4 regions of the Marinobacter sp. SS8-8 genome follow, and region 1 is predicted to be linked to each of the others. Evidence: predicted binding sites of a transcription regulator. Region 1 holds the regulator's gene; each other region holds the start of a gene.
The links. Region 1 encodes sigma-54, which starts transcription at its own class of promoters, with help from an activator protein. Its sites were predicted from a motif close to ANTGGCATNNANNTTGCTNT; they were not measured.
Positions count from the first base shown of each region.

Region 2: the regulator sigma-54 is predicted to act here: its motif matches at 5,564-5,583, upstream of glnA (glutamate--ammonia ligase).
Region 3: the regulator sigma-54 is predicted to act here: its motif matches at 4,707-4,726, upstream of QPL96_RS03065 (TorF family putative porin).
Region 4: the regulator sigma-54 is predicted to act here: its motif matches at 2,846-2,865, upstream of glnK (P-II family nitrogen regulator).

Region 1 covers NZ_JASSVN010000001.1:247,082-254,428, reverse strand. The annotation lists gene mgtE (magnesium transporter) at 1-1,026, opposite strand, end outside; gene QPL96_RS01090 (HPr family phosphocarrier protein) at 1,157-1,426, opposite strand; gene rapZ (RNase adapter RapZ) at 1,434-2,318, opposite strand; gene ptsN (PTS IIA-like nitrogen regulatory protein PtsN) at 2,346-2,816, opposite strand; gene hpf (ribosome hibernation promoting factor) at 2,903-3,211, opposite strand; gene QPL96_RS01070 (RNA polymerase factor sigma-54) at 3,312-4,838, opposite strand; gene lptB (LPS export ABC transporter ATP-binding protein) at 5,046-5,771, opposite strand; gene lptA (lipopolysaccharide transport periplasmic protein LptA) at 5,749-6,315, opposite strand; gene lptC (LPS export ABC transporter periplasmic protein LptC) at 6,299-6,892, opposite strand; gene QPL96_RS01050 (HAD family hydrolase) at 6,889-7,347, opposite strand, start outside.
Region 2 covers NZ_JASSVN010000008.1:30,658-38,004, reverse strand. The annotation lists gene QPL96_RS09985 (ATP-binding protein) at 1-853, shown strand, start outside; gene QPL96_RS09980 (response regulator transcription factor) at 940-1,608, opposite strand; gene dtd (D-aminoacyl-tRNA deacylase) at 1,692-2,198, opposite strand; gene pip (prolyl aminopeptidase) at 2,290-3,252, opposite strand; gene typA (translational GTPase TypA) at 3,355-5,166, opposite strand; gene glnA (glutamate--ammonia ligase) at 5,737-7,140, shown strand.
Region 3 covers NZ_JASSVN010000002.1:234,577-241,923, reverse strand. The annotation lists gene QPL96_RS03090 (enoyl-CoA hydratase) at 1-477, shown strand, start outside; gene QPL96_RS03085 (enoyl-CoA hydratase/isomerase family protein) at 513-1,586, shown strand; gene mmsB (3-hydroxyisobutyrate dehydrogenase) at 1,751-2,638, shown strand; gene QPL96_RS03075 (mechanosensitive ion channel family protein) at 2,841-4,112, shown strand; partial or broken gene QPL96_RS03070 (prepilin-type N-terminal cleavage/methylation domain-containing protein) at 4,200-4,353, opposite strand; gene QPL96_RS03065 (TorF family putative porin) at 4,785-5,510, shown strand; gene QPL96_RS03060 (MBL fold metallo-hydrolase) at 5,696-6,688, opposite strand; gene QPL96_RS03055 (DUF4399 domain-containing protein) at 7,012-7,347, shown strand, end outside.
Region 4 covers NZ_JASSVN010000011.1:78,597-85,943, reverse strand. The annotation lists gene speE (polyamine aminopropyltransferase) at 111-992, shown strand; gene QPL96_RS12360 (ammonium transporter) at 1,055-2,323, opposite strand; gene glnK (P-II family nitrogen regulator) at 2,398-2,736, opposite strand; gene QPL96_RS12350 (accessory factor UbiK family protein) at 3,119-3,373, shown strand; gene QPL96_RS12345 (YifB family Mg chelatase-like AAA ATPase) at 3,434-4,966, shown strand; gene trmB (tRNA (guanosine(46)-N7)-methyltransferase TrmB) at 5,039-5,773, shown strand; gene QPL96_RS12335 (hypothetical protein) at 5,809-6,342, opposite strand; gene hemW (radical SAM family heme chaperone HemW) at 6,342-7,347, opposite strand, start outside.

The sequences.
Region 1 (7,347 bases):
GACCAGAGTCAGGGTCTGGCTGCCGGCAATGCCGCCCATGCTGGCAACAATTGGCATCAGCACCGCAAGCGCCACTACTTTGGCGATGGTCGCCTCGAATATGCCGATCACTGCCGATGCCGTAAGCGCGGTAACCAGGTTAATCCCGAGCCAGATCGCCCGGCGGCGCGTGGTTTTCCAGACCGGAGCAAAGGTATCTTCATCTTCGTCCAGACCGGCCATGCTCATCAGCGAGTGATCCGCATCCTCGCGGATAACGTCAACCACGTCATCGATGGTGATCCGGCCCAGCAACCGGCCTTCGTCGTTCACCACCGGTGCCGAGATCAGATCGTAGCGCTCGAACAGTGTCGCGACCTTGGTGTCGGAGAGGCTAACGGGAATGGGCTCGATGTCGGTGTCCATGACTTCCCGTACGGTCGAGGCAGGGTTGGATACCAGCATCTTGGTGATCGGCAGCATACCGATGAATTCATCGCGCCGGCTGACCACAATCAGGCTGTCGGTCATGGGCGGCAAGGTACGGTGCCGGCGAAGGTAACGCAGTACAACGTCAATGCTGATGTCCGGGCGCACCGTGATGGTGTCCGTGTTCATCAGGCCGCCGGCGGTGTCCTCCGGGTAGGAAAGGACCTCTTCCACACGCTGGCGGTCCTGCTCGTCCATGGTGTCCAGAACCTCCTGGATCACCGTGTCCGGCAACTGCTGCAGCAAGTCGGCCAGGTCGTCCGACTCGAAATCCTCAATAATGTCCGCCAGTTCCTGGGCGTTCAGTTGGCTCAGGAAATATCCGCGAATATCATCGCTCAGGTACTGGAGGACTTCCCCTTCCAGTTGCTTGTCGACCAGATTCCATAACAGCGCCCGCTGCCGGGGCGGCGAAGATTCCAGCAGGTGAGCAATGTCGCTGGGGCTCAGGCCACCGTTCAGGATGCGTGCAACCTGCTTCAGCGCGCCACTGTCCAGGGCTTCGCTCAGGGAGCGAAGGCGCTGGCGGGCCTGGCTTTTTTCCAGAATATCGGTCATGAATCACCCGGCGTGAGAAAACGCCTGTATTATAGCGGAGTTAGGCGCTATCGGTGAGAAAGAGTTGTAGGAAATTAAATCGGGGTCAGATGAAAATGGGGTCAGATGAAAAGTTCATCTGACCCCATTTTTATTCGCCCTCGCCAAAATAATCGTTGATGAGCTCCACCAGTGCATCGATGGCCTGCTCCTCGTCCGGTCCGTCGGCAATGAGCTCCACATCCGTGCCTTTGCTGGCTGCCAGCATCATCACCTGCATGATGTTTTTGGCGTCTACATCCCGGCCCTTGCCAGCGATTCTCACGCTGCTGTCGAATTCGGAGGCTGTGGCAACCAGCTTGGCGGTGGCACGGGCGTGCAACCCCAGTTTGTTGATAATGGTAATCGGGCGGCGAATCATGGGCTGGTCAGATCTCTTCCCGTGTTTGCAAATGTGGCAGTTCGGTGTGCCGCACCTGGACATTGTTGTAGCGTTGCCGGAAGTGCTCTCCCAGTTGCTCGCACACATACACAGAGCGGTGCTGGCCTCCGGTACAGCCAATGGAAATGGTCATGTAGCTGCGGTTGCTGTCCGCGAAGGAAGGTAACCAGGTGCCCAGGAAAGTCTTGAGATCATCGATCATCTTCCGGCTTGCCGGTTCTTTCTCCAGGAACTCAATCACCGGCTGATCGGTGCCCACGTATTTCCTGAGACTGGTATCCCAGTAGGGGTTGGGCAGGCAACGAACATCGAAGACATAGTCGGAATCCAGCGGCACACCGTGCTTGAAGCCAAACGACTGGAACAGCAGGGCAAGTTCCTGGTCCTTCCTGCCGACCACCCGCTGCTTCACCATATCCCGGAGTTCGTACATGGACATACCGGTGGTGTTCACATACAGATCGGACAGCTTGGAAAGTGGTTCAAGAAGTTTTTTTTCGCTGGTGATGGCTTCCCGCAGAGAGGTCTTGTCGTCGCTCAACGGGTGCTTTCTGCGAGTCGCATGGAAACGCTGCAGCAGGGATTGTTCGTCGGCATCCAGGAAGATGATCTCTAGGGTCACCCCTGTTTCCTGGAGGCGGCGATAGATCTCTTCGAAGTTGGCCAGTTCTCCAGAGAGGTTGCGGGCGTCGATGCTCACGGCCATCTTGCCGAGCCGGCCCGGTGTTGTCTGGCTGGCGGCTTCCCGGGTAAGGGGGAAAAGCAGGCCGATCGGGAGGTTGTCGATGCAATAGAAGCCCAGATCTTCCAGCACATGAAGTGCGGTACTCTTGCCCGACCCTGACCTGCCGCTGACGATAATCAGTTTCATGACCACGTACCTCCACTGCAATGAATGTCATCCGCCCGAGGCGGTCATGCGCTCATACAGGGTGCTGGCGTCCTCGGATTGTCGCAGGCGATCACAGAACGACCGCTCGTTGAATTTTTCCGCCAGCTGGCTGAGCAGTTCCAGGTGTTCGCTGGTGGCCTCCTTGGGCACAATCAGAGCGAAGATCAGATCTACCGGCTGGTTGTCGATGGCGTCGAACTCGACACTTTCTTCCAGCGTCATCAGTACGCCCACCACGTGATCCAGGCCTTCCAGGCGGCAGTGCGGGATGGCAATTCCCTGGCCAATACCGGTGCTGCCCAGACGTTCCCGTGAGATCAGGTTATTGAATATCTGGGTTTCACTGAGGGTATTGTCCTGGTGATTTATCTGCTCGGCAATAAACTCCAGAGCCCGTTTCTTGCTGGATGCCGACACCCGACAGAGGGTGAGCTCCGGTGCAAGTATGTTGTCTATGGTCAGGGATGTGTCGCTCATGGATCGACTGCATTTCCGTTAAAAAAAGGCTGCGACACGTAAGCCATGTCGCAGCTCGATTGGATGACTTGCATGAAAACAGCCAGTTAGCGAGAGCCGTTTCCGTGCATCCGGTCTACATTCTTTTCCTTGTGTTTGAGGATCTGGCGGTCCAGTTTGTCGATCAGGGCATCGATGGCTGCGTACATATCCTCATTTTCTGCCTTTGCGTGAAGGTCACCACCAACCACGTGCAGCGTGGCTTCCGCTATCTGGCGTACTTTTTCCACTTCCAGGGTTACCTGGCAGTTGCTGATATGGTCAAAGTGACGCTCGAGTTTCTGGAACTTCTCTGAAACATAATCCTTCAGTGCGGGAGTCAGTTCTACGTGATGGCCTGAAATATTGAGTTGCATAGGCGTCTCCTGTTGTCATCGTTCCGGCTCCTGGGAGCCGGTCTGGGTGCTGGTGCATTGTGCGCCGGCGAATAGTGCGTTGCGCCCGGACCCCGGGTGTTCAGACCAGTCGTTTGCGTTCGTTCGAAGGCGGAATGTGCATGGCCTCCCGGTACTTGGCAACTGTGCGTCGCGCAACCTTGATTCCCTGTTCCCCTAGCATGGCTGCAATTTTACTGTCGCTCAACGGCTTTTTGGGCATTTCCGCGGCAATCAGCTTTTTGATCATCGCGCGGATTGCCGTGGAAGAACATTCACCGCCTTCGTCAGTGCTGACATGGCTGGAGAAGAAATATTTCAGCTCGAAAATTCCCCGGGGGGTGTGCATGTATTTCTGGGTGGTTACCCGGGAAATCGTGGACTCATGCATCTCAACCGCCTGGGCGATATCAGAAAGGATCAGCGGTTTCATGGCTTCTTCACCCTGGTCCAGGAATCCTTGCTGGTGCTCGACAATGCGGGTCGCTACTTTCAGCAGGGTTTCATTACGGCTCTGCAGGCTCTTGATAAACCATTTCGCCTCCTGCAGCTGATCCCGCAGGTAAGTGTTGTCGGCACTGCTGTCCGCACGCCTTATAAGAGAAGCATAGCTGGCATTGACGCGGATGCGCGGGGCAATTTCCGGGTTCAGTTCAACGCGCCAGCGGCTGTTGTGCTTGCGAACAATCACATCCGGAATCACATAGTCAGGTTCGGCGCGGTCAATCACGTCACCGGGACGGGGATTGAGGCCGGTAATCAGGGCCAGTACATCCCGCAGTTGGTCTTCTTTCAGGCGGCTTCGGCGCAACAGTTGGGCGTAGTCGCGGTTGCCGAGCAGATTGATGTAATGGGTGATGACCAGGCGAGCCTGGGCCAGCCAGGGCGTCTCCGGCGGCAACTGGTTGAGCTGGATCAGCAGGCATTCCTGCAGGTCCCGGGCGAACACGCCAGGAGGGTCAAAATGCTGCAGCCGGTGCAGGACTGCCTCGACTTCATCCAGCTCAAGGGGGTCTTCTTCGTTTTCATCCAGCAACCCGGAATGAATCTCTTCCAGGGAACTGGTCAGGTAACCGCGCTCATCCACTGCATCCATCAAGGCGTGTGCAATGGCCTGGTCCCGTTCGCTCATCGGGGTCAGGTTCAGTTGCCATTCCAGGTGATCCTGAAGCGTGTCAGTGGGGGAGTTGCGGGTCTCGAAATCGTGATCGTTTTCGTCATCGTTCCGGGCGGCAGGTGCCGGTGCGGACTGGTAGATATCGTCCCAGGCGGTGTCGACCGGAAGATCGTCCGGAATGTTATCCGGGATTTCGTTTTCCGAGGACCAGTCCGGACCGTTTTCGCTTTCATCCCAGTCGGGTGAAGGCTCGGGAGCCGTTTCAGCGGCAGACTCGGTGGCATTGGCCTCCCGTTCGTCATTGCCGGTGTCGGTTTCCGGCTGATCCTCATTCTCGGACGTTTCCAGCATGGGGTTGGATTCCAGGGCCTGCTGGATTTCCTGCTGAAGGTCGAGAGTCGAAAGCTGTAGAAGCCGGATCGCCTGTTGCAGTTGGGGCGTCATGGTCAGGCTTTGACCCAGCTTTAACTGTAAGGAGGCTTTCATCACCATGGTTCAGGATCCGTCACTCATCAGCTCCCGGTGTCGTGGGTAGTGAAAAAAATCTTTATATGTCGGTTACTTGCCTTGGCTCTTTATTACCCTAGCAAGTTCTTTGCCGAGTTTACTTGCTACCGATCATCAAAACAATCCGGGGGTCAGATGAAATTGGGGTCAGATGAAAAGTTCATCTGACCCCAATTTCATCTGACCCCAATTTCACAGCCGGAACTCATCGCCCAGGTACACTTCCTTTACCTGCTGGTTGGCCAGAATGGATTCGGCATTACCGGAGGCGATGATGTGGCCACCGGAAACGATGTAGGCATTCTCGCAGATGTCCAGGGTCTCCCGTACGTTGTGGTCGGTAATCAGTACACCGATGCCCTTGTCCCGGAGATGCCGGATGATGTGTTTGATATCACTCACGGAAATGGGGTCGACACCGGCGAACGGCTCATCTAGGAGGATAAAGGCCGGCTCCATCGCCAGGGCCCTGGCAATTTCCACACGCCGGCGTTCGCCGCCGGACAGGGCCATGCCCATGCTGTCACGAATGTGGGTAATGTGGAATTCTTCGAGCAATTCTTCCTGCTTTTTTTCCCGCTCGGCCTTGCTCAGACCCTTGCGGGTTTCCAGAATGGCCATGATGTTGTCGCGCACCGACAGTTTGCGGAATACCGAGGCTTCCTGGGGCAGGTAGCCGATGCCCTGGCGCGCCCGGCCGTGCATGGGCAGATGAGTGATGTCGCGGCTGTCGATGGTGATCCGGCCGTGGTCGGCCGGAACCAGCCCCACGATCATGTAAAAGCAGGTGGTTTTACCGGCGCCATTGGGGCCCAGCAGACCCACAATTTCCCCGCTGCGGATTTCCAGGGAAACGTCGATCACCACTTTTTTCTGTTTATAACTCTTTGCCAGATTACTGGCCCTCAGAACTGCCATCGGATTCCTGTCTATCAGTGCGTCTGTCAGTGCTGCGTGGCTGAATCACCATTTCTACCCGGCCGGACCCTTCGCCGCTATCGGCGCCGCCTTGGGCCGTGACGACCCGGCGGGCGGTATCATAATGGATGATGTCGCCACGGAACAGGTTGCCATTCTGTTCGATGACCGCTTGCCGTTCAAAGATCAGACGCTGGTCAGCGGCCGACCAGGTGATATTCAGCGCCCTGGCGTCGGTTTCACCTCCGCCTTCACGGCTTGGCTGGCGGTAACGGGCCGGATTTCCGAAGGCTTCAATCCGGTTCAGCCCGTTTTCGTCGCGGTACAGAACCACACGCTTCGCACTCAGATGGGTCTCGCCCTGTTCCAGCTCTACATCGCCGGTGTAGGTGGCGATACCCTGGTTGTCGTCGAGGCGGGCGTTGTCTGCGGTTACTTTGATGGGGATGTCAGAATCAAGCTCGAAAGCGGCTGCCGGCCCGGTCAAGGTGATGGCCAGCAGGGCAGCCATCAGGCCCCGGTTTCGGTTAGTTTCCGGTTTCATAGAGTCCTTCCACCTGGGAGTTCAGTTCCAGAATCCGCTCGTCGATCCACGCTTTCATGCCTGTGGCACGGGTGGTTCCTGTCACGTCGCGTATTTCTACGGGTGCATCTGTGTATGCCAGGCCCCGGTCGTTGTCCAGGGTCAGGGTTGGCGTTGTCAGGGTGGTGTCCCGACCGTCCACATTCCGGAGTATCCGGACATTGCCAGTCAGGTAAAGCAGGTTTTCATTTTGCAGGAGACTGCCATTTTCGGCCTCCACAATCCAGGGCAGGGTGTCGGCGCCGTCCGTGACGCTGTAGAGCTCGGCCCTGGGCGATTCCATGGTGGCCAGGTTACCCTCCTCGAACTGCTCGATCCGCGGGCTGGTAAAACTGACCTTGGGGTTGCCGGCTTCATCGAACGAGGTGTACTTGCCATTGACCACGAATCCGTCGGGTTCGGTATCGCCTCTCAGATCGGCGGCCTGCCTGTCGATAACCGGGGGCTCATCACTTCGCCACAGCAAAAACACCGCCGCAACAATGGTACCCGCCAGTGCCAGTGTTTGCAGTCGGGGCCGGTCCGGCAGCCAGTTCACCTGCCAGCCTCCTGATCAGGCTCCAGGTAGGGCGCCAGCGCTGCGTCCAGCTTTCCGTGGGCGCTAAGCAGCAGATCGCAAGCCTCCCTCACGGCGCCGTCTCCTCCCCCCGCCCGGGTGCAGTAATCCGCATGCTGGCGAACCAGCCAGTAGCCGTTGGGTACGGTGATTCCCAGGCCCGCAAACCTCAGGGCTGGCAGGTCTGGCAGATCGTCGCCCATGTAGGCGATAGCTTCGGGGCGGATGTTCATGGTACTCACCAGTTCCTGCAGGGCTGCTTTCTTGTCCTCTCGTCCCTGCACCAGGTGCGGGATACCGAGGTCCCGCATGCGTTTTTCTGTCAGTGGTGACTTACGCCCGGTGATGACAGCGACAGTTATACCCGCAGCTATCAACTGTTTCAGGCCCAGGCCGTCGAGAATGTTGAACGCCTTGAGCTCATCGCCGGTGGCGCT
Region 2 (7,347 bases), on a different contig from region 1:
TCTGGTATTATTTTTTTCCATTATTTTTTTTATATATCTGAGCGTAAATATCGCCCTGAAACCACTCGGTGATTTGAGTATTCAGTTGTCTGAATTAAAGAATGGTCGCCGCACACGCCTGGCGGAGGACTCCCCTGTGGAGTTCAGAGAGGTGGTTGTTGATTTCAATCATCTTCTTGAAGTTCTGGACAGGCGTTTGAATCGCTCCAGAAGATCAATGTCGGATCTATCACACAGCATCAAAACCCCGTTAACCGTTGCTATCGCGATCACAGGCGACCAGGACACCCCCATCGAACAGGATGACCGGGAATTTCTTCATGCAAAATTATCCGAGTTACGGAAGATCATCGATACCCAGATGAGAAGGGCCGAGATGTCGGGGCAATATTCGGGAAAACCCATAAAGGTTGTGGAAAAGGTTGAGGCAATCATTGATGTTGTACGGAGAATCTATCCGAGAAAAAGCTACTTATTGAAAAAAGATTTGCCTGATGATTTTTTCTGGGCAATCGATGAGCATGATTTCAATGAGGTAGTCGGTAATATTCTTGATAATGCAGCGAAGTGGAGCGATGGCAGGATCGACATAACCCTGGCTCAATACCATCATATATTTAAAATAACAATAGAAGACGATGGACCGGGCGTTGAACAGGATAACCTGGACCAGTTAACGATGAGAAAACGACGACTGGATGAACAAACACCGGGCTATGGCCTCGGGTTATCGATCGTAGATGAAATCGTGGACAATTACTCCGGAAAATTGGCTTTTTCAAGGTCGAAAATGGGAGGACTCAGAGTGGATGTAATGTTCTCCGCCAGCAAGCTCACTCCGGTTTTCTCATAGGAGGGGTCAAAAAAATAACTCCTGCGCCCCGGCCTTTGTTCTCGCATCCTGTCATGAGGCATTGACGCCCCTTCACGGATAAATATTCAAGGTTCATCTGGGTCGAAAAAATAACCCTGTCCGCGAAGGGTTTTTATCTTTGACTTACCAAGTAGTTTTCTAAGCCGTGTTATGTAAACCTGAATCACGTTATTCCCGGGTGACCTGTCGATATTGTACAAAAGATCCACAAGATCATCCTGGGAGAACACTCTTCCAGGCGAACGTAAAAAACACTGAAGCAACCGGAACTCAGTTGCAGTTAACCGATGGTCCTCACCCGTTGGGGTCGACAGTGTTCTGCAGTTGTTATTCAACCGGTATCCGCCAACCCCGATCTCGTTTGTAGAACGCCCTTCTTTTCTTCGGATGATGGCGTTTAGTCTGGCCTGCAACTCTTCGAACTCAAAGGGCTTCGGTAGATAATCGTCAGCACCGGCGTTTAAGCCCTGAACCCTTTCCGACCAGTTTGACCTGGCGGTCAGGATAAGTATCGCGTCATCCCGTCCAGACTTGCGCCACTCCCTCAGCAGCGACAGTCCATTTTTATCGGGCAATCCGATGTCGAGGACTATCCCTTCATACAGGCTTGTACCGACAAAAAAGTCTGCTTCTTCTGCGTTCTTTGCAATATCAACAGCATAATCAGCCCGTTCAAGCCATTTTGAGATTCTTTCTGCCAAAAAGGCATTGTCCTCAACAATCAGAATTTTCATCTCGATCTCTCAAAACCTGCACTTAAGCCGCGGCAGTTACTTTATAGGCACCCAGGATAACCCGTCAGACTCCAGTATGCAGGTTACTCGCTCCCGGGGCACGGAAAGAACGGTGCAAAAAAATCAGAAGAGGCATTCGCCCTTTTCCCAACCTCAAGCAGGAAGGTTACCGGCCCGTCATTCACCAAACCGACTTTCATGTCGGCACCGAACTGCCCCTCACCCACTCTTTCGGCACCCAGTGCGGAGCGAGCTTCCAGAACGAACAGCCGGTAGAGCCGGTCCGCCTCAACGGGCCCGGCAGCGGAAGAGAAACCGGCCCGCGTACCTGATGACGTGTCGGCAGCCAGCGTAAACTGTGGAATAACAAGAAGGGAACCATCAATATCGGCAAGGCTTCGGTTCATCCGGCCTGCGTCATCGGGGAATACACGGTAGGTGATAATTTTCCGGCATAGCTTCCTTGCCTCTCTTTCGCCATCACCCTTTTCGACACCCAGCAACAAAAGCAGCCCTGTTCCTATTGAGGCTAACGGCTTACCCTCCACCCTAACACTGGCTTGCGATACTCGCTGGATAAGTCCTTTCATCAAATTCCCAGAGGACGAATGAACAGAAAGAAAGAAAATCGGCGCAGAGTTTATCCACGGCGCTCACAGGCCGCAACCCTGAGAATGGAATTCAACCGGCACTTTTTCCGGTTTTGGCAACAACTGACTCAACACCACGAATCAGGGCATCGACAATCGCGGGTTCAGAGGCGGAATGACCAGCATCCCGAATGATCTGCAGCTCCGCCTCCGGCCAGGCCAGGCTCAGCGCCAGGGCGTTCTCGAGAGGACAGACCATATCGTAGCGGCCATGGACGATAATGCCCGGAATGTCTGACAGTCTACCCGCATCCCGCAGGATCTGATCAGGCTCCAGGAACGAGGAATTCATGAAATAGTGGCATTCGATACGGGCCAGGGCGATGGCGACATGGGGGTGACCAAAATGCTCGACCACCCTGGGATTCGGATGCAAAGTGGCGCACCGGCCCTCCCACACAGACCAGGCCTTGGCGGCCTGAATCTGCTCCAGTTCGTTGGTACTGGTGAGCCGCCGATAATAAGCGGCGACCATGTCGCCACGCTCAGCCCCGGGAATCTGTGCCTCAAAATCTGCCCAGTAATCCGGGAACACCCGGCTTGCGCCGTCCTGGTAAAACCAGTGAATATCGCGGGGACGGCAGAGAAAGATGCCTCGCAAAACCAGCCCCAACACTCGTCCGGAATGAGCCTGGGCATAGACCAGGCTCAGGGTCGAGCCCCAACTGCCACCGAACAGAAGCCATCTGTCGACACCGAGAAAGGCGCGCACAGCCTCCATATCTTCAACCAGCCTGTCGGTGCTGTTGCCTTCAAGTTCCGCCAGAGGCGTTGACCTTCCTGCACCACGCTGGTCCATCAGAATGATCCTGAAACGTTCGGCATCGAAAAAGCGCCGGTGGTATTCCTCACAGCCTCCGCCAGGGCCGCCGTGGACCACAAGAACCGGGATGCCATCCGGGTTACCGCTTTCTTCAACATAGAGTTCGTGCAACGCATCAACCGCAATACGATGCCGGGCGTTGGGTTTGATTTCAGGGTACAGGGTGAGCATGAAGCGCTCCGTAAAAAGGATTTACCCGGAGTTTAGCTTAAGCCAATGAAAAAGGGGTCAGATGAAAAGTTCATCTGACCCCTTTTTCACTCAAGCGCCGGCTTACTTCTTATTGGCACGCTTGCGATCATTTTCGGTCAGGAATTTCTTGCGGAGCCGAATCGATTTCGGTGTCACTTCAACCAGCTCGTCGTCATCGATGAACTCCAGCGCCTGCTCAAGCGTGAACTTGATGGGCGGCACCAGCCCGATGACTTCATCCTTGCCGGATGCTCGCATGTTGTCGAGCTTCTTGCCCTTGGTGGGGTTCACCACCAGATCGTTATCACGGCTGTGGATACCGCAAAGCTGGCCTTCGTAGATTTCCTGGCCCGGGTCCAGGAACAGCTTGCCACGGCTCTGCAGGGTTTCAAGGGAGTAGGTCAGCGCCGTACCGGTTGCCATGGATACCAGAACTCCGTTCTGACGACTGGTGACATCGCCAACCTTGATGGGGCCGTAATGACTGAAGGTGGACGTCAGGATACCAGTGCCCGAGGTCATGGTCAGGAAGGTATTGCGGAAACCGATCAGGCCCCGTGCCGGAATGGTATACTCGAGGCGCATCCGCCCCTTGCCATCCGGCACCATGTTGGTCAGGTCACCTTTGCGCAGCCCCATCTGCTCCATGATCGGACCCTGATGCTGCTCCTCGATGTCGACGATGACATTTTCATAGGGTTCCTGCTTCACGCCATCCGCTTCCCGAATAACAACTTCAGGCCGACCGACCGCCAGCTCGAAGTTCTCACGGCGCATGTTCTCGATCAGCACTGACAGGTGCAGCTCACCCCGGCCGGACACCTTGAACTTGTCCGCCGATTCGCCTTCTTCAACGCGCAGCGCCACGTTGTGCAGCAGCTCCTTCTCCAGACGCTCCTTGATGTTCCGGCTGGTGACATACTTACCTTCCCTGCCGGCGAAGGGCGAATCGTTTACCTGGAAGGTCATCGAAACGGTCGGCTCATCCACCGTCAGCGCCGGCAAGGCCTCAACGTTGGCCTGGTCACACAGGGTATCGGAGATAAACAGCTCATCCATACCGCTCACGCAGACGATATCGCCAGCCTGCGCCTCATCCACTTCAACGCGCTGCAGGCCTGAGTGCCCCATGATCTTGAGTATGCGACCATTGCGCTTCTTGCCGCTGGCACCAATCGCCGTCACCGGCGAATTGGTTTTGATCTTGCCGCGTGCGATGCGACCAATACCGATCACGCCCAGGAAGCTGTTGTAATCCAACTGGGAGATCTGCATCTGGAACGGTCCGTCAGGATCAACGTTCGGCGCCGGCACATGATCAACAATCGCCTGGAACACAGCGTCCATGTTGTCATCGAGGTTTTCATGATCCAGACCGGCAATGCCGTTCAGCGCGCTGGCGTAAACAATGGGGAAGTCCAGTTGCTCGTCGGTCGCACCCAGGTTGTCGAACAGATCAAACACCTGGTCTACAACCCAGTCGGGCCGCGCACCGGGACGGTCAATCTTGTTGACCACCACGATCGGGCGCAAGCCGGCGGCGAACGCCTTCTGGGTCACAAACCGTGTTTGCGGCATCGGGCCGTCAATGGAATCAACCACCAGCAACACACAATCAACCATGCTCATCACACGCTCAACTTCGCCACCGAAGTCAGCGTGACCCGGGGTGTCCACGATGTTGATGTCGTAGCCATTCCACTTCAGGGCGGTGTTCTTGGCCAGGATGGTAATACCCCGTTCCTTTTCCTGGTCATTGGAATCCATGACCCGCTCGTTCTCGAGTTCCTTTCGGTCCAGCGTGCCGGACTGGCGCAACAGCTTGTCCACAAGCGTGGTTTTACCATGGTCAACATGGGCGATGATGGCGATATTACGAAGTTTTTCAATCACAAAAATAATCCTGCGGCATGCACTCAATGACCTGAGAAGGTGGTTCGCAGGGGCAACCCCAGCACATGCCGTCTCAAATCCGTAAAATGAACTCATTCACCGGAGCTGGCTGCCCGGCACCCTGCATGGTGATTTCCGATCCGGGATCTGGAAATGGTAGGGTAAAAATGAAGCGGCGCGCAGTATAGCGAAAAGTCTGTGTCGTTAATATGAAGAAAAACGCCTATTCTTGTTACCCGTCTTTTTGCCCGTTCTTACTCAAGCGGCGCACCCATTCTGAGCGCGCAACGAATATATGCACCATATTGGTGCAAATATTCAATATGAAGGCCGGCCAATTTGCGCAGGACATGCCCCAAACCCTGGCGGTTGCGCCGTTCTGGAGCATGCCCTGAAAATTGGCAAGCACCTTGCTTTATCGAAAGCAGCCGAAATTTGCAGGTAAGACGCACTGGCATTTGCTAAGCTGCGCAAACCTGAGAAACAGATCGGAACTCAGCACTCTGAGCGATCCGGCACCATGAACATGAATACAGCCGCCTGTGCGGTATAACTTACGGAGCATGCATAATGTCCAAGACAGTTGATTTGATCAAAGAACACGAAGTCAAATGGGTTGACCTGCGCTTCACCGACAGCCGCGGTAAAGAGCAGCATGTAACGCTGCCCGCCACCGAAGTGGATGAAGATTTTTTCGCAGACGGCAAAATGTTTGACGGCTCCTCCATTGCCGGCTGGAAAGGCATCAACGAATCCGACATGATCCTGATGCCGGACGACGAGACCTCCGTACTCGATCCGTTCACTGAAGAAACCACCGTTAACATCACCTGCAACATCGTAGAACCGTCTACCATGCAGGGTTATGAGCGCGATCCGCGTTCTGTTGCCCGTCGCGCCGAGGAATACCTCAAGTCCACCGGCATCGCCGATGGCGCCCTGTTCGGCCCGGAGCCGGAGTTCTTTGTCTTTGATTCCGTCAAGTGGAACGTCGACATGCAGGGCTCGTCGTACCACATCCACTCCGAAGAAGCGGCCTGGGTATCCGGCGAAGATTTTGACCGCAACAACATCGGCCACCGCCCGGGCGTCAAAGGCGGTTACTTCCCGGTTCCGCCGGTTGACAGCCTGCACGACCTGCGTGGCGCCATGTGTGCGGCCATGGAATCCATGGGCCTGGACATTGAAGTTCACCACCACGAAGTGGGCACCGCTGGCCAGTGTGAAATCGGCGTTGGCGCCAACACCCTGACCCGCAAGGCTGACGAAGTTCAAATCCTCAAGTACTGCGTACACAACGTGGCACACGCTTACGGCAAAACGGCCACCTTCATGCCCAAGCCGGTCGTTGGTGATAACGGTTCCGGCATGCACGTGCACATGTCACTGAGTAAAGACGGCAAGAACCTGTTCGCAGGCGACAGCTATGCCGGCCTGAGTGAAGCAGCCCTGTACTACGTTGGCGGTGTTATCAAGCACGCCAAGGCCATCAATGCCTTCACCAACCCTGCAACCAACAGCTATAAGCGCCTGGTTCCGGGCTACGAAGCACCGGTCATGCTGGCCTACTCTGCCCGCAACCGTTCGGCCTCCATCCGAATCCCTTACGTGAACAGCCCGAAAGCGCGTCGTATTGAAGTTCGCTTCCCGGACCCGGCTGCCAACCCGTACCTGGCTTTCGCTGCCCTGATGATGGCTGGCCTGGACGGCATCCAGAACAAGATCCACCCAGGCGATGCCATGGACAAGGATTTGTACGACCTGCCAAAGGAAGAGGCCCTGAGCATTCCGAAGGTTGCTGAAACCCTGTCCGAAGCCCTGGACTGCCTGGAGGCGGACCATGACTTCCTGACCCGTGGCGGCGTATTCACTGAGGACATGATCGCGGGCTACGTGGACCTGAAGCGCGGTGAAGTTGAGAAACTGAACATGACCACTCATCCGGTTGAGTTCGAGCTGTACTACTCCTGCTAATTCCCCTCTCCCGAGAGGAGCAGCAGCAAAGCCCCGCCCGTGCGCAAGCCGTTCACTTAAAGTGGATCTGAGCGGCTTGGCCCGGCATAAAAAGGCGCTATACTACTGGGCATCCAGACAGTATGGTGCCTTTTTTATGAGAAAGAAATTTTGCCAGGAGAGATGCTGGGATCAATTTTGAGCTTTCTCCGGAGCGTATTTGGCCGT
Region 3 (7,347 bases), on a different contig from region 1:
GTCAATGGCTATGCCATGGGTGGCGGCCTTGAGTGCGCCATGGCCTGCGATATCCGTATTGCCGAGGAGCATGCCCAGATGGCCTTGCCGGAAGCGTCTGTAGGCCTGCTGCCTTGTGCCGGTGGTACCCAGAACCTGCCCTGGCTGGTGGGTGAAGGTTGGGCTAAACGCATGATCCTGTGTGGAGAGCGCGTAAATGCGGATACCGCCCTGAGAATCGGCCTGGTAGAGGAGGTGGTGCCCTCCGGCAAGGGGCTCGAAAAGGCCCTGGCGCTGGCGGAAATGGCCTGCAAACAGAGCCCGTCTTCCACTGCCCGCTGCAAGACCCTGGTGATGAGCGCCCGCGACGGTCGCAGCCATGACGACGGCTGGCGTATGGAACGGGAACTGTTTGTTGAGCTGTTCTCCACCGAAGACCAGAAAGAAGGCGTGAATGCGTTTCTCGACAAACGCAAGCCGGAATGGAAAAACCGCTGAGGCCGGCACCCTGAACGCTGGCTCAAGGATCTGTTATGAGTGATCACCCCATTATCTTTGAAGAGTGGAAAACAGGCTGCGGCGCGCTGATTGCCGTGGCCAGGCTGAACATGCCGAAGACGCTGAACTCGCTGTCCCTGGAGATGATTCGCCTGCTGACACCACAGCTGAAGCGGTGGGCAGAGGATCCGGCCATTCAGGCAGTCTGGCTTGAAGCTGAAGGCGATAGGGCGTTCTGTGCCGGTGGCGACATTGTCGCCCTGTATCGCAGTATGACCGAGCCCCAGGCTGCCAGCGAAGGTGAAGCGTTCTTCACCGAGGAATATGAGCTGGATCACCTGATCCATACCTTCCCGAAGCCCATCGTTTGCTGGGGCCATGGCATTGTGATGGGGGGCGGTATGGGCATCATGCAAGGCGCGTCCCACCGGGTAGTGACTGAAGGCTCGAAACTCGCCATGCCGGAAATCAGTATTGGCCTCTATCCGGATGTTGCCGCTGGCTGGTTCCTGAACCGCACCCCCGGCCGTACCGGGCTGTTCCTGGGCCTGACCGGTACTCGCCTCAACGGCGCGGACGCCCTGTTTACCGGCCTGGCGGATCGGTTTATCCGGCACGATCTGAAAGCGGAGGTGGTAGCAGAACTGTGCAAACGCAACTGGCAGGACGAGGAAGCCCACGCCGTGGTCGGTAGTGTGCTCCGGCAGTTTGAGCGCCAGAGTGGCGACGCCATACCGGAATCGCCGGTGCGTACCCATTTTGATGAGATTAACCGGGTTACGGATGCCGATTCCCTGGAAACGACCGTCAGCCAGTTGAAAGAACTGTCCGGTGGCGACGGATGGGTGGCGAAAGCGACCCGTTCCCTTGCCGGCGCCTCACCGACCTCCCTGGCCCTGGTCTGGCGCCACCTGCACGGCTGCAAACACGACAGCCTGAAAGAGGTGCTCGATAAGGAACTGGCGCTTTCCCGGAAATGCCTGACAAAAGGGGAATTTGCAGAGGGTATCCGTGCGCTTCTGATCGATAAGGACCAGCAGCCGCGTTGGCGCTATGCATCCCTTGCCGAGATGGACAGTGCCTGGATCGACGACTTTGTTACCCGGTAGCAGGCCTGTTGTCGGATTACGCTGCGCTGACCCGAGCTGTGGGAAACTGGCGCTGAATGTAGGTCGATAAGCAAAGCCGTAATCCGACAAACGTTGGCAAGAGAGCTCAGGGCTGCCGATAGGGCAAGTCCTACGAATCAAACACAAGAATAAGGGGAAAAGACATGGCAATAATTACCTTCATTGGCCTTGGCAACATGGGCGGCCCCATGGCCAGCAACCTCGTTAAAGCGGGCCACGACGTCACTGTGTTCGATCTTTCGAAAGATGCCGTTGCCGCCCTGGTGTCCGAAGGCGCAAAAACTGCCGACACCGCCCACGAAGCGGCCAATGGCGCCGAGTGTGTCATCACCATGCTACCCGCCGGGCAACATGTGGAAGCCGTATACCTGGGGGACGATGGTCTGCTGGCCAATCTGCCGGCCGGTACCCTGGTGATCGATTCCTCCACCATCGCGCCGGAAACAGCCCGTGGTGTGGCCGAGGCCGCAAAAGCGAAGGATATTCCGTTCCTGGATGCACCGGTTTCCGGCGGGGTAGGCGGTGCCAAGGCAGGCGCGCTGACGTTTATCTGCGGCGGTGCGGAAGAGACCTTCAACAAGGCAAAGCCCATCCTGGAAGCCATGGGCAAGAACATCTTCCACGCCGGTGAGCATGGTTCCGGCCAGGTCGCCAAGATCTGCAACAACATGCTGCTGGCGATCCTGATGGCCGGCACCAGTGAAGCACTGGCTCTGGGCGTGAAGAACGGCCTCGATCCGGCGGTACTGTCTGAAATCATGAAGCAGAGCTCCGGCGGCAACTGGGCCTTGAACGTCTATAACCCCTGGCCGGGTGTAATGGAAGGTGTGCCGGCATCCCGCGGCTATGAGGGCGGCTTCCTGGTAAACCTGATGAACAAGGATCTGGGCCTGGCTTTCGACAACGCGGTGAAGAACCACGCGGCGATCCCCATGGGCTCGCTGGCCCGCAACCTGTTTGAGCTCCATGCCGGGCAGGGCAATGGCACGCTGGACTTTTCCAGCATCCAGCGGCTTTACAAACCCGAGTAATGTGAAATCGGGGTCAGATGAAAATGGGGTCAGATGAAAAGTTCATCTGACCCCATTTTCATCTGACCCCATGTTCGCGAGGCCCAATCACCCCTGTAACGGAAACTCGAGACAGAGTTATTTTTGGGGTCCTATACTGTAAAGAGGCTGAATGCTGCCAAGTGCGGCCAGTTACTGAATTCTCGTTGCTCGGGAGTTGTCGATGGTGGAAAACTGGCAGGATTTGCTGGTGGCCATGCAGGAACTAAGCCTGCTGGATGTCATCCCGCAGGCTGCGGTTCTGGTGTTTGCGGGGATGGCCGCGTTTTATTTGCATCATCTCATTGCCCGGCTTACCGCTGTCGATTCCAAGGGCATGCGACACTTTACGCAACGCACCATTCAGCGCCTTGCCTTTCCAATCTCAATGCTGCTGGTGGTTCTGCTGGGTCGCGCGTCACTCGCCGCGCTGAATCAGGCCCATTGGGCCCTGGATCTGGCTGTCCCGCTGCTGATCTCGTTCGCCCTCATTCGCATCCTGGTTTATATGTTGCGCAAGGGGATGCGAAGCGGACCCTTGGTCAAGGCTTCGGAAAATATAATCAGTACTCTCATCTGGCTGGTGGTGGGTCTGCATCTCGTGGGCTTGCTACCCGGATTGCTTGAGGCCATGGATAGCCTGGCCATCTCCGTGGGCGACCTGCGCATATCCCTGTTGGCGGTCATCAAGCTACTCCTGCTGATGGGCCTTTTGTTAGTGGTTGCCGTATGGCTCTCGGGCATTATTGATCGGCGACTGTCCCGGTTGCCGTATCTGAGCCCTGGCGCGGCCGTGGGTTTTTCCAAAGTCAGCAAGCTGGTGCTGATCACCATCGCTGTACTGTCGGTTCTTAACCTGGTCGGTATTGATCTCACGGCGCTCGCGGTGTTCGGCGGTGCCCTGGGTGTTGGCCTGGGCTTCGGCCTGCAGCGTATTGCCAGCAATTTCATCAGCGGTTTTATTCTTGTGTTCGACCGCTCGATTCGCCCCGGTGATGTGGTCAGTGTCGGTGAGAAGTTCGGCTGGGTGGTCGCACTGCATGCCCGCTACGTGGTGGTGCGCAACCGCGACGGCGTGGATACGCTCATTCCCAACGAAAACCTTATTACCACTGAGGTGATTAACTGGTCTTATTCGGACCCCAACGTACGCCTGAAGATCCCGGTTTCGGTAAGCTACAGTGATGACGTGGAGCTTGCCATGGCCATCATGTTGGAGATCGCCCGGGAGCACCCCCGGGTGATTTCGGAGCCGGAGCCAGTGTGCCGGTTAACGGAGTTCGGCGACAACGGCATTCATCTGGAAGCGCGGGTCTGGGTCGCAGACCCGGAAGCAGGTTTCGGTAGTGTACGCTCTGACATCAATCTGGAGATCTGGCGCCGATTCAAGCAAGAAGGCATCACCATCCCATTCCCGCAACAAGACCTTTACATCAAGGAAATGCCAGAGAAGTAATCATGGGAAAGCCGGGACAGAACTATTTAATCTAATCGCCCTTTCGATTTGTGCGGTATATCGTTTGAGTTGCAGTGTGCCGAATTCCTCAAGGGTGGCAATGCGGGCGTCAGAGCCGAGATCCGCAAAGCGTGGCAAGGCAAAGGCGGCGAGAACCCCCAGAATGACAATAACTACGACCAACCAACTCAATCAAAGTAAAGCCCTGTGTGGGTGCATTTACCGCCGGGTTGTGGCACAGGCTGCTCTGCCTGAGATCGACCAATGCTGTGCTCCCTTGGATTGTTGAGTCACGATGAGGCTGTTGAAAACCGGAACAGATCTGGTTCTGTGCATTCTCTCTCGGATCACAGCCAATGCGAGCGACTACCGACGCTTGGGCCGAATAAACGCCTCAGTCAATATACGCAAATCTTGCCTCAAAGTGTCCGAAAAAAGGGTCGACGAATCCACCTGCATGGCCTTGGGCTTATCATAAGGGGCGCCGCACTAAAACAGATCCCCGTTGCGCAATTATGGTGCGCCTAGATTGAGCCTGAATAATGCAGGCCCCGATAAAATAATTCAAGTTATTGTAAAATAAACAAATTAATGATTGGTACAATTTATGCTTTTTGCTAGTACTGTGCTTTTGAGCGACATGTTTCTTTTCACCAATTAGAGAGTTCATCCATGACCAATCATAAATCCATCAAAGCAACGGTACTGGGCACTGCGGCGGCAGCATCATTTTTACTCAGCGGCGCGGCATCGGCCGAAGTAACGGCGAATGTTAGCGCACTCTCCAACTATATCTTCCGCGGTACGACGTATTCAGGAGACAGTGCCGTTGTCCAGGGTGGTATCGACTGGGGCCACGACTCCGGTATTTATGCCGGTACCTGGGCCTCCACACTGGGTGATGCGGGTCTCGGTGGTGGTGAGGTGGATTTCTATGCCGGTTTCGCCGGCGAGGCGGGCGCTCTCGGTTATGATCTGGGCGTGCTGACCTACCAGTACACCTCATTTCCAAATACCAATTACACAGAGGCTTATGTTTCCGGAACCTACGGCGTGATCACGGTTGGCCTGAACTACACGATTGATGCCGGTTCCGCCAACAAAGATAAGGCGTTTGACGAGGGTGATATCTATTTCTTCGGCAGCGCGGATTTTACCGCGGGTGCCGTGGATATCAGTCTCTATGCCGGTCGTTATGACTACACCAATGACGGCAAGTACGGTAACGGTGATATCAGCTACAACCATGTTGGCGCCAGTATCAGCAAGGATGGCTTCAGCTTTGCCATTGACAAGAGCGATGTCGAACCAACCAATAGTGCAGTGGGTGGTTTATCGCCCAATATGGATGCCGTTCGCTTCACGGTGGGCTATGGTCTTGATTTCGACCTGATGTAAGGGGCTTGACGGCAGTATTCATCCTTATAAAAGATGGCCGTCCCCGACTGAGTGGGGGCGGCGTTAGTGACGACTAATGCCATTGGGCGCAGAGGCCATCCGCCCAGCCGGCGTACTTCAAAAACCGGGGCAGATCTATTTTTCAGAATCTGGGACAGCGTTGTGTTTGACGGTTTTCCCGTTAATCACTGCCGCGACCACACTTCCCCATGCTGCATTACCCGGAAGGCCAACTCACTTATGCCCTGTCTCTCCAGCGCCAGCCGCAGTCGCCGGGGTGGCTCGTCCATGGGTTCGTCGGTCAGCACGAACGTGCCCCAGTGCATGGCTACCGACTGGCGGGCGCCAATATCCTGGTGAATCCTGACCGCCTCTTCCGGCGCCACGTGCACCGGGGCCATGAACCAGCGCGGGTCGTAGGCGCCGATGGGTAGCAGCGCCAGATCAATGGGCGCAAACAGCTCGCCAATGTCGCGAAACACCTGACCATAACCGGTATCACCGCCGAAATAGAACCGGAAGCCGTCCATTTCCAGCAGCCAGCTACACCACAGCGAGGTGTTGGTGTCGGTGGCGGTTCGTCCGCTGAAGTGTTGGGCTGGCAGGCAGAATACTTCATTTTTGCCGGCCAGGGGCGTCGATTGCCACCAGTCCAGCTCCACCAGATTGTGGATACCGCGCTTCTCGAACCAGCGTCGCAGCCCCTTGGGAATACAGAAACAGAGGTTAGCGCCAAAACGTTGGTGCAACTGGCGCACCGTTGCTTCGTCGAGATGGTCGTAGTGATTGTGGGAAATCAGTACCAGGTGGATCGGCGGCATTTCCGCCACCGTCAGGGCGGGTGGCGTGAACCGTCTCGGCCCGACCAACCGGAAAGGGCTGGCACGGTCCGACAACACCGGGTCGGTCAGTACGTTCAGACTCCGATGCTGGAACAGGAATGACGCATGCCCCAGCCAGACCAGTTGTGGCTTTGCCGGCGGGTTCATCAGCAAGTGGCCATCCGGACGCAGCAGCGTGTAGCGTTTACCCTGCGGGAAACGGCGGCCGGGGGCCAGTTGCCAGCGCAGGAAATCCCCCAGGCCATGGCGGGGCACAGGCTCCAGGTTTCGATATTTGCCCCGGTGGAAATGAGGTTCTGCGGCAAGGGCTGCCAGGCGTTCACGGTCGATGGTCATGGATCGGGCTCACTGATGATGTCGAAAAACGGGACAGATTTATTTTTTATTCTGTGACCAACGGTCGGATTTCGCCAAATCAGAATCTGGTTTTCGGTTACAGAAAAAATTTGGACATTTGACCAAGGCGTTTGATCTTGGGTTCAACATCGTGACCCCGTAATCCATAACGCCTTCACGCCTGCGCGTTTAGGCTGAAGGCGTAGTAGAAAACCGGGATCTATTTTCTGAGTGTTTGCCGGGTTGAGTCTGGTTGAAGCAGGTAACGATACTCCATTTCGCCGACTATACTGACATTTCGCGAATTTAAAGGAGAACGTGAAATGAACAAGATCGCAATCACCTTATTGTCAGCTCTGTTGATCGCGCCAGTAAACGCGTTCGCTAAGAGCGTGGTGTCAGATGCCCCGGAAAATGCCGAAGTGTATTTTGTTCAGCCAAGCGATGGCGCAACGGTTGAGGGCACCATCAAAGTCGTGTTTGGGTTGCGGAATATGGGCGTCGCGCCGGCGGGTGTCGATAAAGCGGGTACCGGCCATCACCATTTGTTGATCGATACTGAGGTGCCGTCCGATTTGAGCAAGCCGCTTCCAGCCACCGATCAAATCAAGCATTTCGGCGGAGGGCAAACAGAAACCGAGATTACGCTGCAGCCTGGC
Region 4 (7,347 bases), on a different contig from region 1:
GTGCGGAAATTATCTGTCCGGTAATAACGATTATCCCTTTAGCTCAGGGTGGGGCACCCCTACAATATGCCCTTTCAACACAGCCCAAGGGCCACAGCGGGAGGCAAGAGATGACAGTACTCAATGATGGCTGGTTTACCGAGGTGTTCCAGGACCAGGGAACGGCGTTCTCCCTGCAGGTGAAAAAGAAGCTCCACCAAGAGCAGACGCCGTTCCAGAAGCTTGAGATCTATGAAACTGAGACCTTCGGCAACCTGATGGTTCTGGATGGCTGCGTGATGCTGACCACCCGGGATAATTTCCTGTACCACGAGATGATGACGCACCCGGCCCTGTTTACCCATCGGGACCCGAAAAAGGTGGTGATTGTTGGTGGCGGCGATTGCGGCACCCTGAAGGAGGTGCTCAGGCATCCGGGTGTGGAAGAGGCTTGGCAGGTGGAAATTGATGAGCGGGTTACCCGCCTGTCAGAGAAGTATTTTCCGGAGTTGTGCGAGGCGAACAGCGACCCGCGCGCCAATTTTTTCTTTGGTGATGGCATCCAGTGGATCCGCGACATGGCGCCGGGCAGTGTAGACCTCATCATTATCGACAGCACGGATCCGGTCGGCCCGGCGGAAGGCCTGTTTGCCGTGGATTTCTACCGTGACGCCATGCTGGCGCTGCGTGAGGGCGGCATTATTGTGCAGCAGAGTGAGTCTCCTCTGCTGCACACCAACACCATCATCAAGGACATCCACAATGACATGCGCAAGGCCGGCTTCCGTCACCTCCAGACCCTGCCGTTCCCGCAGCCGGTCTATCCGACCGGCTGGTGGAGTTGCACCATGGCCAGCAAGGAGAACCCGGTAAAATATTTCCGCGAGGACGATGTCAACAACCGGCCGTTCGTGACCCGCTACTATAATGCCGGAGTGCACTACGGGGCCTTGGCGATGCCCCAGTTCATGGTGGATGCGCTGGAGGATGAGATCAGGCCAGAGGAAGGTTAAGCCGGCAAAAAAAGAGGGGCGCCAGATGGCACCCCTCTTCGCTTTTATGTTGCCAGCGATTATTATTTGCTGCTGACAAACTCCGGATAGGCTTCCATACCACACTCGGACAGATCCACACCTTCGTACTCGTCCTCTTCGCTTACCCGAATGCCCATGACAGCCTTGAGAATACCCCAGACAATCAGGCTGGCAACGAATACCCAGACGAAGATGGTGATGGCGCCGATGATCTGGCCGCTGAAGCTGACGTCGCCGTTAGTGACCGGAACCAGCAGCAGGCCCAGCAAGCCACAGGTACCGTGAACCGAGATGGCGCCCACCGGGTCGTCGATGCGCAGCTTGTCCATGGTCACGATGCTCAGGACCACCAGGATGCCGCCGAAGGCACCGAAAAGGGTCGCAGTCAGGGCGCTCGGAGTGGATGGTTCAGCCGTGATAACCACCAGGCCAGCCAGCGCGCCGTTCAGCAGCATGGTCAGGTCAGCCTTGCCAAACATCAGGCGGGCGGTGATCAGGGCGGCAATTGCACCGCCGGCCGCGGCGGTATTGGTGTTCAGGAACACCATGGCCACGGAGTTGGCGCTGGCGATGTCGCCCAGCTTGAGAACCGAACCGCCGTTGAAGCCGAACCAGCCCATCCACAGAATGAAGGTACCGAGAGTTGCAAGCGGCAGGTTGGCACCCGGGAAGGCGCGGATTTCGCCGTTCGGGCCGTATTTGCCTTTACGGGCACCCAGCAGCAGAACGCCTGCCAGAGCTGCGGCCGCACCAGCCATATGAACGATACCGGAACCGGCAAAGTCACTGAAGCCGAGGTCGCCCAGGGTATACATGCCGAACACCGAAGCGCCGCCCCAGGTCCAGGCACCTTCCATCGGGTAGATGAAGCCGGTCATGAACACAGCAAAGACCAGGAAGGCCCAGAGCTTCATGCGCTCGGCCACGGCGCCGGAGACGATAGACATAGCCGTTGCAACGAACACAACCTGGAAGAAGAAGTCAGACGCGCCGGAGTAGATGGAGCCACCCTCGAAGCCGTCTTCCCGGCTGGCGAAGTCACCCAGAACAGCGGCGGTGTCAACGTCCGCGATCCCGGAAAGGAAAATGTTACCGCCGTACATGATGGCATAGCCACTGACCAGGTACATGATGCTGGCGATGGCAAACAAAGCCACGTTCTTGGTCAGGATTTCCGTGGTGTTCTTGGCACGCACCAGGCCAGATTCCAGCATGGCGAAGCCCGCTGCCATCCACATAACCAATGCACCGCACACCAGGAAGTAAAAGGTGTCTATAGCATACTGCAGGTGAAAAAGATTGCTTTCCATATGAAGCCCTCCGCACGAGGCTTTTCAGGTTATAAATTTTTTTGCGTTGGCTGATCGAAAAAATCAGAGCGGGTTCAGACCGCTTCTTCGCCGGTTTCGCCTGTCCGGATACGGATGGCCTGTTCCAGTTCAGTCACGAAAATCTTGCCGTCACCGATCTTGCCGGTGTTGGCTGCCTTGGTAATGGATTCGATGACCTGGTCCAGCAGGTTGTTGCTAATGGCCACTTCCACTTTGACCTTGGGCAGGAAGTCCACCACGTATTCCGCGCCACGGTACAGTTCTGTGTGGCCTTTCTGCCGACCGAAGCCTTTGACTTCAGTGACGGTTACGCCTTGCACGCCAATCTCGGATAGTGCCTCACGGACATCATCCAGTTTGAAAGGCTTGATGATCGCTGTCACAAGTTTCATTGCTTTCTCCTTGGTAAAGCCGTCCCAACAGTGAGGGCCCGTCGGCCAGTTGTTGAGGTCGGGATGCTGCCACCTCGCACACCAATTGTGCGGATTGCGTACGAGGGCTTTAGCATCGGGTATGCCAACGCAAAAAAAACACATTCAAAACAATAATCTACAATATCCGCGTACCAGAATGGCGCAAAGATCTGCACCAAAATGGAGCGGGCAGTCAGCCGGTGAGTCAAATTGGAGCGGGCTCACTGGCCGTTCGTCCATTATTATAAGGCCGACCGGGCACAGTATGGCAGGGGCTGCGGTGTGATACACTCCCGTAAACCGGTGAGAGCTCCTCTCTTTTAGTCGAAGCCCGACATTTCTGGAATCAGTGAGGTGATGTGTGAAGGGTCCCCAGGATATTTTCGCCCAGTTACAGGGCCAGCTTGGTCAGTTCGTTCCCGATATGGCCCGCGCCGCCCGAGAGGATTTTGAAACCCAGGCTCGGGCAACGGTGATGTCGGTCCTGTCCCGCCTGGAACTGGTAACCCGGGAAGAGTTTGATGCCCAACAGGCGGTGCTGCTGAAGACCCGTGAAAAGGTGGAGGCGCTCGAAAAACGGGTCGCCGAGCTGGAAAAGTCCCTGCAGGAACAATAAACTCCGGATCAGTCCGGCAGGGTGCCGGGCACGGTTTTCCGGTCACCATGGAAGGTTGTCATGTTAGCTATCGTTCATTCCCGCGCCATAATCGGCGTGTCTGCTCCACCCGTTACAGTTGAAGTCCACCTCTCAGGGGGATTGCCGGCACTCTCGATTGTCGGCCTCCCTGAAACCGGCGTTCGCGAGAGCAAGGAGCGGGTTCGCAGTGCCCTTCTGAATGCGGGGTTCGACTTCCCCGCCCGCCGCATTACGATCAACCTCGCCCCCGCTGATCTGCCCAAGGAAGGCGGCCGGTTTGACCTGCCCATTGCCCTTGGGGTTCTGGCGGCATCGGGCCAGATTCCGGCGGAGAGTCTTGCCGGTTGCGAGTTTCTCGGGGAGCTGTCCCTCGATGGCGCGCTGAGGCCTCTGAAGGGCGTGCTTCCGGCTGTGCTTGCTGCCCGGCAGGACCAGCGAGCCTTGCTGGTTCCCCACGGCAATGCCGGCGAGGCGGCCCTGGCCAGCCAGGGTGACGTGCTGGCGGCCGGCCACCTGTTGACCGTATGTGAACACCTCAGCGGCCGGGCCAGGCTGGTTCCGGTGCCCAAATCACCACTGGAGCGGGTACCCGGCAACAACGGTGAGATACCAGACCTCTCCGATGTCCGCGGCCAACGGGTCCCTCGCAGGGCGCTCGAAGTGGCCGCCGCCGGCGGCCACAACCTGTTATTGTTCGGGCCGCCTGGTACCGGCAAGAGCATGCTGGCCAGCCGTCTGCCGGGTATTCTTCCGGCATTGACCGACGATGCGGCCATGGAAGTTGCCAGCGTTCACTCGGTTGCCGGGCTTGCCATGAGAGAGGGCGGGTGGCGCCAGCCGCCGTTCCGGGCGCCCCACCACACAGCATCCGCGGTGGCTCTGGTCGGTGGCGGGAGCAGCCCGCGGCCGGGGGAAATCTCTCTCGCCCATCGCGGCGTACTTTTTCTGGATGAATTGCCAGAGTTTGAGCGTCGGGTTCTGGAAGTGCTTCGGGAACCCATGGAAACGGGGCACATTACGATCAGCCGGGCCGCGCGCCAGGTGAATTTTCCGGCTCGCTTTCAAGTCGTCGGGGCGATGAACCCATGCCCCTGCGGTTACAGTGGTCACCCGACCATTGAGTGTCAGTGTACACCGCAGCAGGTGATGCGGTATCGGTCGAAGATCTCCGGGCCTCTGCTGGACCGGTTCGATCTGCATGTGGAGGTCCCGGTTCAGGGTGGCGGCCTACTGATGCAACAGGGCGGCGATGGCGAGGCCAGTGCCAGGGTCCGGGAACGGGTTATCGCAGCCAGGATGAAACAATCGGAGCGGGGTTGCGTGAACGCTGCCCTGGCAGGGCGGGGACTTCACTCAGCTTGTCAACTGGACCACCAGGGAGAGCAGTTGCTCTGCGGCGCCATGGAGAAGCTGGGGCTGTCGGCCCGGGCATTGCACCGGATATTGCGGGTGGCTCGTACCCTCGCGGATCTTGAGGACTGTGACGGACTCCACCAGGTCCACCTGGTTGAGGCGCTCGGCTACCGGCAACTGGATCGCCAACAGGGGCGCAATTCGGTGGTATCCGCCTGAACCTTGTCACTCTGGTAGACTGTGGTCAAAGTCCGTTGAACAAGACCCGCTGCCGGCGGTTAAGGATTGCAGATGACTGACCAGAAAGAGCCGCAAGATCCGAAAGGCACTGCCACGGAATCACCGGTAACAACCCGCCGTGGCGTGCGCAGCTTTGTCCTGCGCCAGGGCCGAATGACCGAGGGCCAGAAAAAGGCGTTTGAGCGCAGTTGGCCGAAATACGGCCTCACCCGGGAAGACGGAATGATCGATCCGCGCCAGGTGTTTGGCCGGGACGCCATGCTGAATCTGGAGATTGGGTTTGGCATGGGCAAGTCCCTGGCGGAGATGGCGGAAGCTGCCCCGGAGCAGGATTTCATCGGTGTCGAGGTGCACCAGCCAGGTGTGGGTGCTCTGCTCAGGGAGGTTGAGGATCGCGGCCTGGACAATGTCCGGATCTATAGCATCGATGCCAATGACGTGATTGATCTGTGCCTGCCGGATGCCTGTCTGGATCGGGTGATGGTGTTCTTCCCGGACCCCTGGCACAAGAAAAAGCATCACAAGCGCCGGCTGATCCAGCACGAGTTTGTCCAGCGTGTTCGCCACAAGCTCCGGGTGGGCGGTATTCTCCATCTGGCGACGGACTGGGAGAACTACGCGGAACACATGATGGAAGTAATGAATGAATCCGAAGGGTTTGTTAATGCCCGGGAATCCGGAGGATATTCACCGCGACCGGAAGATCGTCCGATTACCAAGTTTGAAAAGCGGGGCGAAAACCTTGGACACGGGGTATGGGATCTGTTGTTTTATCGAACCAATTAGTCGGTGACCCCCGGCAGGAATGGTCGGGCGGAGCTTCAGTGGTGCGCCAGCGGACGGCGCCGCGAGGCCCGGAGAATGACCAGCCCGGCCATGCCCAGGGTCAGCGCGGTAAATTTGACCAGGGCGCAGAGGGTTGCCGAAAGGCTCATCGCATCGGTGGGCGGGCTGAAATTGTTCAGCAGCAGGATGTTCTCGGCAACATCACTGAGCCCGGCCGTTACGAATAGTGCTCGGACCCATCTGGCCACCATGCGCTCACGGATTCCGGGGCGATCCCGGGTGAAGTGATGGGTCAGGAGAACCAGGGCGATGGTGTAGGCGGGAATAAACAGGAAATCCAGCCACAAGGAAACCTTGGCCCAGACAACGCCCTCACTGCGCCAGCTACGAATGATGGCGTGCGCCTGGTCAGCTGTGCCGGCGAGCTGGTAACTGACAATGCCTTGGGGAGCGGAAGCGGACTGCAATGGCTGATTGATCAGCAGCAGGGCAAACAACAGCACCGCAGCCACGACCAGGCTGACTTTCAGGCCTTTTGGAAAGGCTGCCAATCCGTGCGCAGGGTCCATTACAGAAAACGCTCCAACAGGCTGTTAAGGTATCTCTGGCCCAGGGCTGTGGCCTGCAGCCGGTCTTCAACCAGCAGTTTCTCATCGCGTGCTGTTTTCAGTTTTACCCCAACTGATGACAGGGGTAAACCCGTTCGCTCGCAAAAAAGGCGTTCGCTCACCCCCTCTGTAAGCCGCAGGGCGTTCATCAGGAATTCCAGGGGCAGGTCTTCGGGAGCAATCATGGCATTGCCTGCTGTCCGGCTGCCGATCCGGTTCAGGTAAGCTTCGGGCTGGCGGGTTTTCCAGTATCGCCGGATGCTGCCATCGGCCAGGCTGATCTTGCCATGGGCTCCGGCGCCAAGCGCCAGGTAATCACCAAAGGTCCAGTAATTCAGGTTGTGGCGTGACGCGCTATCGCCTCGGCTCCAGGCTGAGACCTCGTAATCCTGAAAACCCTGCTGCCGCAGAAGTTGGATGCCCTGCCGATAGATGTCCCAGAGGTGATCGTCGTCCGGCATATCCGGTGGCCGGCTATGGAATTCGGTGTTCGGCTCCAGGGTCAGTTGATACCAGGACAGATGCGGAGGCTGGTAATCGAGAGCGGTTCTGAGATCTTCCAGTGCCTGCTCAGGCGTCTGGCCTGGTAACCCGTGCATCAGGTCTATGTTGAGGTTGTCGAACCCCGCCTGACGGGCGGCAGTAATGGCGCCATGGGCGGCTTCGCTGTCGTGGATGCGCCCCAGTGCTTTCAGGTGGCTGGAGTTGAAACTCTGAACCCCGATGGACAACCGGTTGATACCGGCTTTCCGGAAGGCCTCGAAGCGGCCGGTTTCCAGTGTTCCCGGATTGGCTTCCAGGGTGATTTCTGCATCGGGTGTGATGTTGAGCCTTGCCCGCAAGTGGTCGAACAGCCGGTGGTAGAAATCACCACTCATCAGTGACGGTGTGCCGCCTCCGATAAAGAGGGTTTCTATGGGGCGTCCGGAAACGAAAGCCAGGTCCTGGTCGAGGTCTTCAACCAGG